3 regions of the Xanthomonas euroxanthea genome follow, and region 3 is predicted to be linked to each of the others. Evidence: predicted binding sites of a transcription regulator. Region 3 holds the regulator's gene; each other region holds the start of a gene.
What was found. Region 3 encodes FliA, which starts transcription of late flagellar genes. Its sites were predicted from a motif close to TAAAGTTTNNCNNNCNNNGGCCGATAA; they were not measured.
Positions count from the first base shown of each region.

Region 1: the regulator FliA is predicted to act here: its motif matches at 1,445-1,471, upstream of H7A86_RS13900 (STAS domain-containing protein).
Region 2: the regulator FliA is predicted to act here: its motif matches at 2,200-2,226, upstream of H7A86_RS03070 (GGDEF domain-containing protein).

Region 1 is NZ_LR861803.1:3,311,706-3,316,446, forward strand. It holds gene mfd (transcription-repair coupling factor) at 1-1,083, shown strand, start outside; gene H7A86_RS13900 (STAS domain-containing protein) at 1,587-1,916, shown strand; gene H7A86_RS13905 (chemotaxis protein CheA) at 1,933-3,942, shown strand; gene H7A86_RS13910 (methyl-accepting chemotaxis protein) at 4,011-4,741, shown strand, end outside.
Region 2 is NZ_LR861803.1:725,946-730,686, reverse strand. It holds gene H7A86_RS03070 (GGDEF domain-containing protein) at 90-1,964, opposite strand; gene H7A86_RS03065 (DUF1615 domain-containing protein) at 2,397-3,488, shown strand; gene H7A86_RS03060 (S9 family peptidase) at 3,649-4,741, shown strand, end outside.
Region 3 is NZ_LR861803.1:2,368,366-2,373,106, reverse strand. It holds gene flhF (flagellar biosynthesis GTPase FlhF) at 1-1,206, shown strand, start outside; gene H7A86_RS10060 (MinD/ParA family protein) at 1,193-2,077, shown strand; gene H7A86_RS10055 (RNA polymerase sigma factor FliA) at 2,074-2,841, shown strand; gene cheY (chemotaxis response regulator CheY) at 2,877-3,269, shown strand; gene H7A86_RS10045 (protein phosphatase CheZ) at 3,269-3,895, shown strand; gene H7A86_RS10040 (chemotaxis protein CheA) at 3,898-4,741, shown strand, end outside.

The sequences.
Region 1 (4,741 bases), 940 kb from region 3:
CAGACCTTCATCACTGCCTGGGACAACGCGCTGCTGCGCGAGGCCTTCCAGCGCGAGCTCAGTCGCGGCGGGCAGCTGTACTTCCTGCACAACGATGTGGAAAGCATCGTGCGCATGCAGCGCGAGCTGTCCGAACTGGTGCCGGAAGCGCGCATCGGCATCGCCCACGGGCAGATGCCCGAGCGCGAGCTGGAGCGGGTGATGCTGGATTTCCAGAAGCAGCGCTTCAACGTGTTGCTGTCGACCACGATCATCGAGTCGGGCATCGACATTCCCAACGCCAACACCATCATCATCAACCGCGCCGACCGCTTCGGCCTGGCCCAGCTGCACCAGCTGCGCGGCCGCGTCGGCCGCTCGCATCACCGCGCCTACGCGTATCTGGTGGTGCCGGATCGGCGCTCGATGACCTCCGATGCGGCCAAACGCCTGGAAGCGATCGCCTCCATGGACGAGCTCGGCGCCGGCTTCACCCTGGCCACGCACGATCTGGAAATCCGCGGCGCCGGCGAGCTGCTGGGCGAAGACCAGAGCGGACAGATGGCCGAGGTCGGTTTCAGCCTGTACACCGAGCTGCTGGAACGCGCGGTACGCAGCATCCGCCAGGGCAAGCTGCCGGATCTGGATGCCGGCGAGGAAGTCCGCGGTGCCGAGGTCGAGCTGCATGTGGCCTCGCTGATTCCCGAGGATTACCTGCCGGACGTGCATACGCGGCTGACGCTGTACAAGCGCATCTCCAGCGCACGCGATGCCGATGCATTGCGCGAATTGCAGGTGGAGATGATCGACCGCTTCGGCCTGCTGCCGGACCCGGTCAAGCACCTGTTCGCCATTGCCGAACTCAAGCTGCAGGCCAATGCGCTGGGCGTGCGCAAGCTGGACCTGGGCGAGAACGGCGGCCGGCTGGTCTTCGAGGCAAAACCGGCGATCGACCCGGTGGCGGTGATCCAGATGATCCAGAAGCAGCCGAAGATCTACACGATGGACGGCCCGGACAAGCTGCGCATCAAGCTGCCGCTGCCGGAAGGCGCGGACCGCTTCAACGCCGCGCGCGGCCTGCTGACGATGCTGGCGCCAAGATGAGACCGCGCTGCGGTCGGCTGCGCCTGCCTTGGGCGCCGCGCCCGGCCTGATGACGCCAGCACGCGCCGACCGCGTTGCAGGCACTGCGCACAGTGCCGCCGATCCAATGCGGCAGTTCCGCTAAAGCCATGCCCCTTGCGCTGCCGGTGCAGGAGGCAGGCGACCTGTCTGGGGCGTCTTTGCTGCAGCCGCCGTGCACCAGCTCACGCCGCAGGCACTCAAGAAGTCGGCGGGAATGCGGCTATCTGTCCTGCGGGACTGTCCAGGACATTGGTGTCCTGAGCCTGCTTGCGACAAAGCTGAGCAATTAATGCCCAGGCAGTGATGGCCTTCTCAAATTCGTCACTGCACTGAATTTGGCCTAAATATTCCTGTCACGCGCCGATACCTGCATGGACCGGTGTGATCCCCGTGTGCAGCACTGCCCACGCAAGCCCACGCCGGACGACCTTCTTCCGCGTCATGGCACGCAACCGTGCGCCATCGCATCGCTTGAGGCATCAATGAACACGCCACTGTCCGATCTACCCGCGCCGCTGACGCTTGCCCTGGAAGGCGAGATGACCATCCGTCGCGCTGCCGAACTCAAGCCGCTGCTGCAGCCGGCCTTGCTGCATCCGGGCGGGCTGCATCTGGACCTGGGGGCGGTCAGCGAGATCGACACCACCGGCCTGCAGTTGCTGCTGGCGACCAAGCAGGCGATCCAGGCCGACGGCCGGCCGTTCTCGCTGACCGATTCCAGCCGCGCGGTGGTCGATGTGATCGAACTGCTCGGCCTGCTCGAAGCGCTGTACCCGCATGCGGTTGCGGGTCTCGGCGAACGCATTCACTAAGGGACCGGCGACACGCATGGACATGAACCAGCTGATGCAGACCTTCCTGGCCGAAAGCCGGGACCTGCTCGAAGACATGGAACGTCACCTGCTCGAAGCTGAGCGTGGCGAGTCCTCGCCGGATGCGGTCAATGCGATCTTCCGTGCGGCGCACACCATCAAGGGCTCGGGTGGATTGTTCGATCTGCCGCAGCTGGTCGGTTTCACCCACGTCGTGGAAAGCGTGCTGGACCTGGTGCGCGACGATGCACTGACGCTGAGCTCGGAACTGATCGCGCTGCTGCTGGTGTGCTGCGACCACATCCACGCCCTGGTGGAAACTGCGGCCGATCCGGCTCACGCCGATGCCGACGCCCTGACTGCAGAGGCCGAGCCCCTGCTGGCGCAACTGCAGACCTACCTGCAGGTCAGCGCCTGCGGTGTCACTGCCACGGCCGTCCAGCACAACACCCCGGAGAAACAGAGCGGTTACTGGCGCATCACGCTGAAATTGTTCGCCGATGCGCTGCGCTACGGCAATTCGCCACTCAAGCTGATTCGCAACCTGCGCGGGCTGGGCTCGGTCGAGTCGATCAATACCGATGTCAGCGGGCTGCCGAGCTTCGAAGCGCTGGATCCGGAAGCCAATTACCTGGGCTTCCGGATCCTGCTGCGCAGCGATGCCGACCGTGCCGCGATCGAGGACGTGTTCGAGTTCGTACGCGAGGACTGCGACCTGGAGATCATCTCGGTACCGGCACCGATGGACGCCAGTGCCGTGCTTGCAGACGAGCCGGTCATGGCTGCGGCCGCGCCGGTTAGCGGCGTGCTGGCGGGCGTGCCGGCCGCAGCGTCGGCACGCCCGCAGCAGGACACCGGCGCACGCAACGCCGACGCGCGCTCGATCCGCGTGGACGCCGACAAGCTCGATCGCATGATCGACCTGGTGGGCGAACTCATCATCGCGGTGGCCGGCACCAATGCCAACGCGCAGCGCACCGGCGATGCACAGTTGCTGGAATCGGCCTCGATCCTGGCCGGCCTGGTGGAAGAGGTGCGCGAAAGCGCCCTGCAACTGCGCATGGTCAAGATCGGCGGCACCTTCAGCCGCTTCCAGCGCGTGGTGCACGACGTGGCGCGCGAACTCGGCAAGGACATCGCGTTGGTCGTGGCCGGCGAAGACACCGAACTGGACAAGTCGGTGGTGGAAAAGATCGGCGACCCGCTCACCCATCTGGTGCGCAACGCCATGGATCACGGCATCGAACCGGCGGAGGTGCGCGTGGCACGCGGCAAGCCCGCACGCGGCACCGTGGGCCTGAATGCCTATCACGACTCCGGCAGCATCGTCATCCAGATCACCGACGACGGTGGCGGCCTGAATCGCGACCGCATCCTGGCCAAGGCGCTGGAACGCGGCCTGATCGAGGCGGGCCGCCAGCTCAGCGACCGCGAGGTGTTCGCGATGATCTTCGAGCCGGGCTTTTCCACCGCCGAAAAGGTCACCAACCTGTCCGGCCGCGGCGTGGGCATGGACGTGGTCAAGCGCAACATCACCGCGCTGCGCGGCACCGTGGAGATCGACAGCACCGCAGGCCTGGGCACCACCATATCGGTGCGGCTGCCGCTGACGCTGGCCATCATCAACGGCTTCCAGGTCGGCGTCGGTAAATCGGTGTTCGTGGTGCCGCTGGACGTGGTGGAGGAATGCGTGGAATTCACGCCCGACTACAGCAGCGACTACATCGACCTGCGTGGCAGCGTGCTGCCGTATGTACGCCTGCGCGCACTGTTCGCGCTCGGCGGCAGGACGCCTGCGCGCGAGAGCATCGTGGTGATCCGCCAGGGCGCGCAGCGTTTCGGGCTGGTCGTGGACACCTTGCTGGGCGAATGGCAGACCGTGATCAAGCCGTTGTCCAGGGTCTTCGCACAGGTCAAGGGCATCAGCGGTTCGAGCATCCTGGGCAGCGGCGATGTCGCGCTGATTCTCGACGTACCCAGCCTGCTGCAGCAATTGCATCCAAACCAGGACGCCCTGGCGGCCTGAGTCACCACACAAGCACTCCCCACATCACCGCCTCGTTCGTTGTTCCCTGACCCCAGGAAGCTGCCGCCATGTCACACCGTCTCCCGATCGCCACGCAGTTGTGGTTCACCGCCGCCCTCGCCCTTGCCTTGCCTGTCGTGGTGGTGGTCGCCGGCTTTGCGCTGACGCTGTCGCACGGCGCCCTGCTCGCCGCCAGCGTCCTGGCCGCACTCGTCAGCGGTGCGTTGCTGCTCCATGCGATCCGCATCGCGGCCGGCTCGCTGGAGCTTGCCACCACCACGCTGGATGCATTCGCGCGTGGCAACTTCGCCGTCGCCCTGCCGCAGCTGCGCGACGAGCAGGCCTGCGAGGTGCTGCGTGCGCTGCGCAAGGTGCAGGGCACCATTGCCCAGGTCAACCAGGAGATCAACCGCGTCTGGCAGGAACACGACGCCGGCGAGATCGACGCGCGCATCGACGTGGCACGCTTCGATGGCGATTTCCGCACCACCGGCGAAGGCATCAACCGCCTGGTCACCAACCATATCGCGGTCGAGAAGCAGCTCATGGCCTGCGTGGCCGAGTTCGGCCGCGGCAACTTCTCCGCCGAGCTGGAACGCCTGCCGGGCAAGAAGGCCCTCATCAACGAGATCGTCGAGCAGATCCGCGGCAACCTCACCGGCATGGTCGCCGAGGTCAACCACATGGCGGCCGAGCACGACGCCGGCGATATCGACGTGGTCATCGACACGCAACGTTTCACCGGCGATTTCCGCCGCATGGCCGAAGGCATCAATGCAATGGTAGCCAGCCACATCGC
Region 2 (4,741 bases), 1.6 Mb from region 3:
TGACCGCTGCCACGCACCACCGCGCGCACTGCACTCGGTGCATCAGCGAGCGCTGCGGCAGCCAGGCCGCAGGCGCCCTCATCCACGCGTCAACATACCGCCCACTGATCGCGCCCGGCGGTCTTGGCGGCGTACAGGGCAAGATCGGCCTGCCCCAGCAGCACATCCAGCCCGGTTCCTGCAGTCACGCTCACCGCGCCCATGCAGAAGCGCACCGGCTGGTCGGTGGGCAGGCCGGCGATCTCGATCGCGGCCACGGCATTACGCAGCCGCGTAAACACGGCAGGAATCTCTTCTGCGCTGCAGCCCGGCAGCACCAGCAGGAATTCCTCCCCGCCCAGCCGTCCCAGGCGATCCTGCGTCCGCAGCGCCAGCCTGGAGGCGCAGGCAAGCGCCTTGAGCACGGCATCGCCGGCAGCATGCCCGTGCACGTCGTTGATCAGCTTGAAGTGGTCCAGGTCGATCAATGCCAGCATGCACGGCACCTGCGAGCGCACCGATTGCTCGACCTGCTGCTGCGCCTCGGCGCGAATGGCGCGGCGGTTGGGCAGGCCGGTGAGCTCGTCGCGCATCGCCAGCCGCGAGAGTTGCCGCCGATGGCACGCACCGAAGGCCAGCACCACCAACGCACCCAGCAACAACAGGCAGGCCGCACACAGGGCGATCCACAAGGCGCGTTGACCGGCTTCGCGGGCCTGCAAGGCCAGTTGCGCGGTCTCGCTGCGCCGGCGCAGCTCGGCGGTTTCGGCGCCACGGCGCGCGTCTTCGTAACGCGCCTGCAGGCGCAGCATCACGGTGTCGCGCTGGCGATCCAGGCTCTGCGCGCGCAGCGTGTTGGCGCGTTGCAGTTCCTGGTATGCCTCGGCATGACGCCCCTCCGCCGCCAGTGCCTGGGCAATGGCATCGAGCAGTTTCGCGCGCCGTCCCAGCGACAGATGGGGGTCGTCCGCCGCCTTGGCCGCGACGATCTCCACGCCGAGGCTGCCGGACTTGAGCGCGGTCAATGCCTGCAGCAACACCGCATGGCAGGCGGCCACCCGGCCGACATTGCCCTGGCGTTGCATCAACGGCAGTGCCTCGCGCGCCATTGCCAATGCCGCGGTGGCATCGCCGGCTTCGATCAGGACCTCGCTGCCGCTGGTCAATGCCGCGGCCACACCGGCCTGATCGCCCAGCTCGCGACTGAGCGCCAGCGCGCGCTTGAAATGCAGCAACGCCGCGTCCGGCTGCTGCGCTGCCAGCGACGTGCCGTACTCGTATTCGATCAGGCTGCGCTGAAAGCGTGCCGGCTGGCCGCGCAGGCGCTCCAGGGCGCGCTGCAGGTAGTCTTCGGCGTCGTTGTCCTCGGTCGAGCGGCCACCCACGCGGCTGGCCAGCGAGCCGAGCTGGGTCAAGGCATCCAGCTCCAGGCCCAGGCTGTGTTCGCGCACTGCGCACTGGTAGCTGGCCTGTGCGGCGTTCCAGGCCTCGTCGCTGCTGCCGGAGGCGAGCATGCTCCACATGTCGACCGCCTCGACCTCGCACAGCAGATCGTTGCGCCCCAGCGCACGCGCCTGCTGACGCAGCGCTTCCAGCCGCGCCAGCATGCCGCGGTTGGGACTCTCGCGCACATCGCTGAGCGCCTGCACGATCGCCAGCCACAGCTGCGCCTGCGCCGTGTTGCCACGCACGTTCGTCAACATCGCACGCGCCTGGGCCAGGGCCGCCTGGCGGCGCTCGCTCTCTTCCAGGGAAATCAGCACGCGCGCCTGCGCCAGCAAGGCCCAGAACTGCGCGTCGGCATCGCCATCGCTGCGGGCACGCTGCAACGCGGCCTGGGCGACCTGCAGGGCGGCCCTGGGGTCGTCGATCGTGGCGGTTTCGATGCGCTTCCATGGCTGCGGCTGCGCCCACAGCGTCGCACTGCACAGCATCGCGGCCATCGCAACGACCATGCGCCGCCAGCGCGGCGTCGCGCCGCTCATCGGGCCCTCACGGCGACGACAAGCCACACCGCATGGCTGCCGTGGACGGGACATGCCGCCCGCCCCGTATCGGGTTTGCTGGTTGCTGCAGCACTGAAGCTCTCCCGTGGCTGGCTGGCTGGCGGTGGAATCGGAGCGACGTCGGCGTCTGCCTGACGCCGCGATGCAAACACACGGTCATGATGACTGGCGAGCGCGGCAGGTCATGTGATCGCCACGCATTGCGCCAGGATCGTTAGCGGCCTGCGGGCTGCGGGCTTGAATCGGCCTGCAGCTCGTGCCGGTGGCAACCGGCGGCCGCGCGCGTTGCGAAACGCCTGCGACCCGGCAGGCTGGCCGCAGCCGCCCTGCTGCACTCGCCGGATGCGGCCCGGCGACAGCCACGTAAACTGCCGCACGGCACCTGCCGCCCCCACCGATCCTGGAGACGCCGTGACATCCCGCCTGCCCCGCATGCTCACGCTGCTTGCCGTCGCCTTGCTGTCGGCCTGCGCCACCCAGGCGCCGCGCGCGCCACAGCGCTCGCCGGACGCGGTCAAGGCCGACATCGCCCGGCGCCTGCCGACCACGCTGACCGATCGCGCCGGCTGGGCCGACGATGTGTACGTGGCACTGTCCTCGCAGGGGCTGGACACCAGCGCCGAGGACATCTGCGCGGTGCTGGCGGTGACCGAGCAGGAGTCGACCTACCAGGCCAACCCGGTCGTGCCCAATCTCGGCAGGATTTCGCGCGCGGAGATCGACCGCCGCGCCAGCGCGCATCACATCCCCGGCTTCATGGTCGATACCGCCTTGCGCATCGCCTCGCCCGATGGCCGCAGCTATGCCACGCGCATTGCCAGCGCGCGCACCGAACAGGAGCTGAGCCGCATCTTCGAAGACTTCACCGGCAGCGTGCCGCTGGGCGCGCGCCTGTTCGACGGGCTCAATCCGGTGCATACCGCCGGGCCGATGCAGGTCAGCATCGCGTTTGCCGAGCAGCACGCCGAGCGCTATCCGTATCCGCCTGGCGACTCGATCCGCCACGAGGTCTTCAGCCGCCGCGGCGGGCTGTGGTTCGGCACCCGGCACCTGCTCGGCTACCCGGCCAGTTACGACGCGCTGCTGTACCGCTTTGCCGACTTCAACGCCGGCTGGTACGCCAGCCGCAATGCCGCGTTCCAGGCAGCGCTGAGCAAGGCCAGCGGGATCGCATTGACCCTGGACGGCGACCTGCTGACGCCCGGCGCCAGCCTGGATGCGCCCGGCGCCACCGAACGCGCCGCACGCGCCCTGGGCAGCCAGCTGGCGATGAGTGACCGTCAGCTCCGCCGTGCCCTGGAGGCCGGCAACTCCATCGATTTCCAGGACACCGAGCTGTATCGCCAGGTGTTCGCGCTGGCCGAGCGCAGCGCCGGCAAACCGCTGCCACGGGCGGTACTGCCCGGCATCACCCTGGACAGCCCCAAGATCACCCGCACCCTCACCACCGCCTGGTTCGCGCAACGTGTGAACGAGCGCTGGAAGCGCTGCATGGGCAAGTAGTCGCCGGTGCCGCAGGGCGAGCGGCACCTGGGGCGCCACGCCTGGCATCTTCGTTCCACGGCAAGGCACGACGTTTGGCAGGGTCGCATGCCCTGCCCGCACACGTAGCATGCGAGGTTGCACCGCCGTTGTCGGCGCGCACCCTTTTGATGAGGTCCACATGCCCACACCGTTGCCGTTGCGCCACCTGCTCGCTGCCCTGATGACCGCCCTGCTGCCCGCGGTGGCCAGCGCGCAGGCACCGGGCGTGACCGAGGCCGACTACGCCCGTGCCGAGCGCCTGATCTACTACGCCGCGCAGCCCCTGGTCGACCATGCGGCCACGCGCGTGACCTGGCTGGATGCCACCCATGTGGTCTACGTCGACCACGATGCCAAGGGCGACCGCCTGCTGCAGCTGGACACCGCCACCGGCAAGACCGCGCCGCTGTTCAAGCCCGCGGCGCTGGCCACCGCGCTCAACACCCTGCTCAAGACCGGTGACAAGCCGCTCAAGGCCGCCACCCTGGCGCCCAAGGTCAGCCTTGGCGCCGATGGCCGCTACCGCCTCAACGTGCGCGACACCGCGGTGGTCTGCGACGCCCGTGCGCGCTGCAGCAAGCTGTATGCGAAGGACAAGCCCGAACCGGGCGTGCTGTCGCCGGACAAGCGCAGCGAAGCGTTCATCCGCAACTGGAACCTGTGGGTGCGTGATCTGGCCAGCGGCCAGGAAACCCAGCTCACCCGCGATGGCGTGGAAAACTTCGGCTACGCCACCGACAACGCCGGCTGGCAGCACAGCGACAACGCCATCGTGGCGTGGTCGCCGGACTCGCGCAAGATCGCCACCTTCCAGCAGGACCAGCGCAAGACCGGCGACATGTACCTGGTCAGCACCAAGCTTGGGCATCCGGAACTGCAGTCGTGGAAATACCCGCTGGCCGGCGACAAAGACGTGACCACGATCGAGCGCGTGATCATCGACGTGCCCAGTGCCAGCGTGGTGCGGCTGAAGATGCCAGCCGACCAGCACCGCTCCACGCTGTGCGACGACGTGAGCTGCTCGCCGGGCCTGTGGGACGACGTGAAGTGGGCGCCGGACAGCAAGACCCTGGCATTCGCCTCGACCTCGCGCTTCCACAAGCAAGTCTGGCTGCGCATCGCCGATGCCGGCACCGGCGCCGTGCGCACTGCCTTCGACGAAACCGCCAAGACCTATTACGAAAGTGGCCAGGTCGCCGCCAACTGGGCCTACCTGCCCGGCAGCAACGAGG
Region 3 (4,741 bases):
CAGGAACACGCGTTGTCGGCGGTGCCGGAACAACTGTTCGCCGACTTCCTGACCACCGCCCCGGTGCAGCGCGCCGCCGTGCAGGCCGCCCCGGTGCAGGCGCCGACGCCGATCATGGCCGCCGCCGCCGCCCCTGTGCAGGCCGGCTACGACCAGGACGAAGACGCGCTGGCCGACGACGCCGACTTCGACCTGGACGCGCTGCCGCAGATCCTGCCGCCGGCCGCGTTGCCGCCGCTGGTGGCCGCCCCGCCGGCGCTGGCCGCGGTGCCGGCCGCCGCCGTCCCGGCGCCGCAGAACGACGAAGAACTCAAGCAGTTGCGCGGCGAGCTGGCGCTGATGCGGCAGATGATCGAGCGCGAGATGAACCGCCTCACCGACGAGCGCCTGCGCGGCTCACCGGTGCGTGCGCAGGCCCTGGAGCTGATGGACGACTATGGCTTCGACGCCGGCCTGATCCGCGATGTGGCGCTGCAGATCCCGGCCGATACCGAATTGCACCGCGGCCGCGGGCTGATGCTGGGCCTGCTGTCCAAGCGCCTGCCGGTGGCCCCGGTCGACCCGCTGGAACGCGGCGGCGTGATCGCCCTGGTCGGCCCGACCGGTGCCGGCAAGACCACCACCATCGCCAAGCTGGCGCAGCGCTTCGCCGCCCAGCACGCCCCGCGCGACGTGGCCCTGGTCACCACCGACACCCAGCGCGTCGGCGGCCGCGAGCAGCTGCACAGCTACGGCCGTCAGCTCGGCATCGCCGTGCACGAGGCCGACAGCGCCGAGAGCCTGCTGGAACTGCTCGAGCGCCTGCGCGACTACAAGCTGGTGCTGATCGACACCGCCGGCATGGGCCAGCGCGACCGCGCCCTGGCCGCCCAGCTGAACTGGCTGCGCGCCGCGCACCAGGTCACCTCGCTGCTGGTGCTGCCTGCCAACGCGCACTTTTCCGACCTCGACGAGGTCGTGCGCCGCTTCGCCCACGCCAAGCCCCAGGGCGTGGTGCTGACCAAACTTGACGAGACCGGCCGCTTCGGTAGTGCGCTGTCGGTCGTCGTCGATCACCAAATGCCCATCACCTGGGTGACTGACGGACAGCGGGTCCCCGACGACCTGCACCGCGCCAATGCCGCCAGTCTCGTTCTTCGCCTTGAAGATTTGCGGCGCGCTGCCGATAAGCCCTGTACTCCGGAGCACAACCATGCAGTCGCGTGAATACGCCAAGCTGACCAACGCCTTCCCCCTGTCGGCGACCCGTCCCGAGCCTTTGGGCCCGGTGCGCACCATTGCCGTGACCGGTGGCAAGGGCGGCGTGGGCAAAACCAACATCTCCGCCAACCTGGCCGTGGCGCTGGCCGACATGGGCAAGCGCACCCTGCTGCTGGACGCCGACCTGGGCCTGGCCAACCTGGACGTGGTGCTGGGCCTGTCGCCCAAGTACACCCTGGCCGACCTGATCGCCGGCCGCTGCACGCTGGACGAGGTGATCATCGAAGGTCCCGGCGGCGTGCTGGTGGTCCCGGCCGCCTCCGGTCGCCGCCACATGGCCGAACTGGCCCCGGCCCAGCACATCGGCCTGGTCAACGTGTTCTCCGAACTGGAACGCGACCTGGACGTGATGGTCATCGACACCGCCGCCGGCATCACCGACAGCGTGCTGACCTTCTGCCAGGCCGCCCAGGACACCGTGGTGGTGGTCTGCGACGAGCCGGCCTCGATCACCGACGCCTACGCGCTGATCAAGGTGCTCTCGCGCGAACGCGGCGTGGACCGCCTGCAGATCATCGCCAACATGGTGCGCGACCCCAACGAAGGCCGCCTGCTGTACGACAAGCTGTCGCGGGTCTGCGAAAAATTCCTCGGCGACGTGTCGCTGAACTACCTCGGCCACGTGCCGCAGGACGACTGGTTGCGCCTGTCGGTACAGCGCCAGCAACCGGTCATCAAGGCCTACCCCGCCAGTCCGTCGGCGCAGGCCATTGCAGAAATCGCTCGCCGTACCTCGCGCTGGCAGGCCCCGACCGTGTCCCGCGGCAACGTCGAATTCTTCGTCGAACGCATCATCCAACGGGGAGTGGCCGCATGAGCACCGCTACCGCAACCACGGCCACCGCGCAGTACCGTGCCGTGCAGCGCAACAACGCCAATGACATCGTCACCCAGCACGCCGACCTGGTGCGCCGCATCGCCCACCATCTGGCCGCGCGCCTGCCGGCGAGCGTGGAAGTGGACGACCTGATCCAGGCCGGCATGATCGGCCTGATCGAAGCCTCGCGCAGTTACGATTCCGAGCAGGGCGCCTCGTTCGAGACCTATGCCTCGATCCGCATCCGCGGCTCGATGATCGACGAGATCCGCCGTGGCGACTGGGTGCCGCGCTCGGTGCACCGACGCGCACGCGATGCCGCCGCGGCCGTGCGCAAGATTGAGCAGCACACCGGCCGCGCAGCCGCCGCCACCGAAGTGGCCGCCGCGATGGAGATGCCGCTGCCGGACTACCTGCGTCTGATGGAAGATGCCGCCCGCGGCCAGGTGCTGAGCCTGGAGTCGCGGATCGAGGATCACGGCGAGCTGGACACCACCGCCAAGGGTGGCCCCAATCCGCAGCAGATGATGGAGCGCGGCGAGTTCGGCCGCGAGCTGGGCAAGGCCATCGGCCAGTTGCCCGAGCGCGAGCAGCTGGTGCTGTCGCTGTACTACGAACAGGAATTGAACCTGAAAGAAATCGGCGCCGTGCTCGGTGTCAGCGAATCGCGCGTGTGCCAGATCCATGGCCAGGCGGTGGTGCGTCTGCGCGGCCGCCTCAAGGTCTTCGAACTGGCCGATGCCGGTGTCGAAATTGACGAATGATTTTTTCGCGTATTTTTTAGTGTTAGGAGCTTGATGTGAACAAGAACATGCGGATTTTGATCGTGGACGACTTCTCGACGATGCGGCGCATCGTCAAGAATCTGTTGGGCGATCTTGGCTTCACCAATACCGCAGAGGCCGAAGACGGCAACAGCGCATTGGCGGCGTTGCGGGCTGGCCCGTTCGATTTCGTGGTCACCGACTGGAACATGCCCGGCATGACCGGCATCGACCTGCTGCGCAACATCCGCGCCGACGCCAAGCTCAAGCACCTGCCGGTGATGATGGTGACCGCCGAAGCCAAGCGCGAGCAGATCATCGAAGCGGCCCAGTGCGGCGTGAACGGCTACATCATCAAGCCGTTCACCGCGCAGACGCTGGAAGAGAAGCTGGGCAAGGTGTTCGAACGTCTGGCGGCGACCGCCTGATGAACGCCACCGTGGACACCAATGCCGAACGCGCCGCGTTGATCGACCGCCTGCAGGGCGCGCTCGATGCACTGGAAAGCGGTGACGAAGCTGCGTGGAAGCGCGAGGTCGACCACCTCGCCGCCCTGCGCACGCGCCCGATGATGCAGGGCCTGAGCCGGCTTGCGCGCGAACTCGGCCAGGCGCTGGGCGAGTTGCCCACCGTGCCCGAGGAAGCCGGCGAGCTGGACGATGCGTGTTCGCGCCTGGACCACGTGGTGGAGATGACCGAGAAGGCCAGCCATCGCACGCTGGATCTGGTCGAGGAATGCCGTGAGCTGGCCAACCAGCTACGCGACGGTGGGCTCAATCAGGACCAGGGCGCGCTGATGGACAAGATGCGCCACAACCTGACCGAGCTGTCGCTGGCGCAGAGCTACCAGGACCTGAGCGGGCAGATCATCCGTCGCGTGGCCGGCATCGTCCGGCGCGTGCACGAGGGCTTCGGTGCGCTCGGCCTGCCGCCGAAGAATCCAGAGCCGAAGAAAGACGACGGCGGTCTTGCCGGTCCTGCAGTCAAGGGCCTGGACCGTCACGCGGTGTCGCAGGACGACGCCGATGACCTGCTGTCCGGATTGGGGTTGTAACCATGAGTGCTGTTCCAGACGATATTGCTGCCGATTTCATCGTCGAGGCCCAGGAAATCCTGGACCGCCTCGGCGAACAGCTGGTGTCGCTGGAACAGGCACCTGACGAAGCCGACCAGCTGAACGCGGTGTTCCGCGGCTTCCACACGCTCAAGGGCGGCGCCGGCTTTCTGGCGATCAAGCCGATGGTCGAGCTCTGCCACGCCGCCGAGGAAACCCTGGGCATGGCGCGCTCCGGCCAGGCGGTGTTGCAGGCGCATCACTTCGATGCCGCGCAGCAGTCGCTGGATTACCTGCAGGCCATGCTGGATGCAATGGGCTCGGGCGAAGCCGTGCCGCATGCACCGGCCTCGCTGATTGCGCAGTTCGATGCCAAGAGCGGCCCGCCGGCGGTCAAGGCCGCGCCCAAGGCCGCCGCCGCAGCGCCCGCACCCGACGACGCACATGGCGCCGCTGCGCCCGGCGCCAAGGCCGCGCCCAAGGCGGCGGCCAAGGGAGCCGACGCCGAGCAGACCGTGCGCGTGGACACCAAGCGCCTGGATGCCATCGTCAACCTGATCGGCGAACTGGTGCTGTCGCGCAATCGCCTCAAGACCCTGCGCACCCGCCTGCGCGACGAGGAACTCGACCGCGCGGTCAGCACGCTGGACATCGCCACCGCACGCCTGCAGACCGCGGTGATGCGCACCCGCATGCAACCGGTCAGCAAGGTGTTCTCGCGCTTTCCCAAGGTGGCCCGCGATGTCGCGCGCACCCTGTCCAAGGAAGTGGAGCTGGAGCTGATCGGCGCCGAGACGGAACTGGACCGCAACCTGGTCGAGGCCCTGGCCGACCCGCTGGTGCACC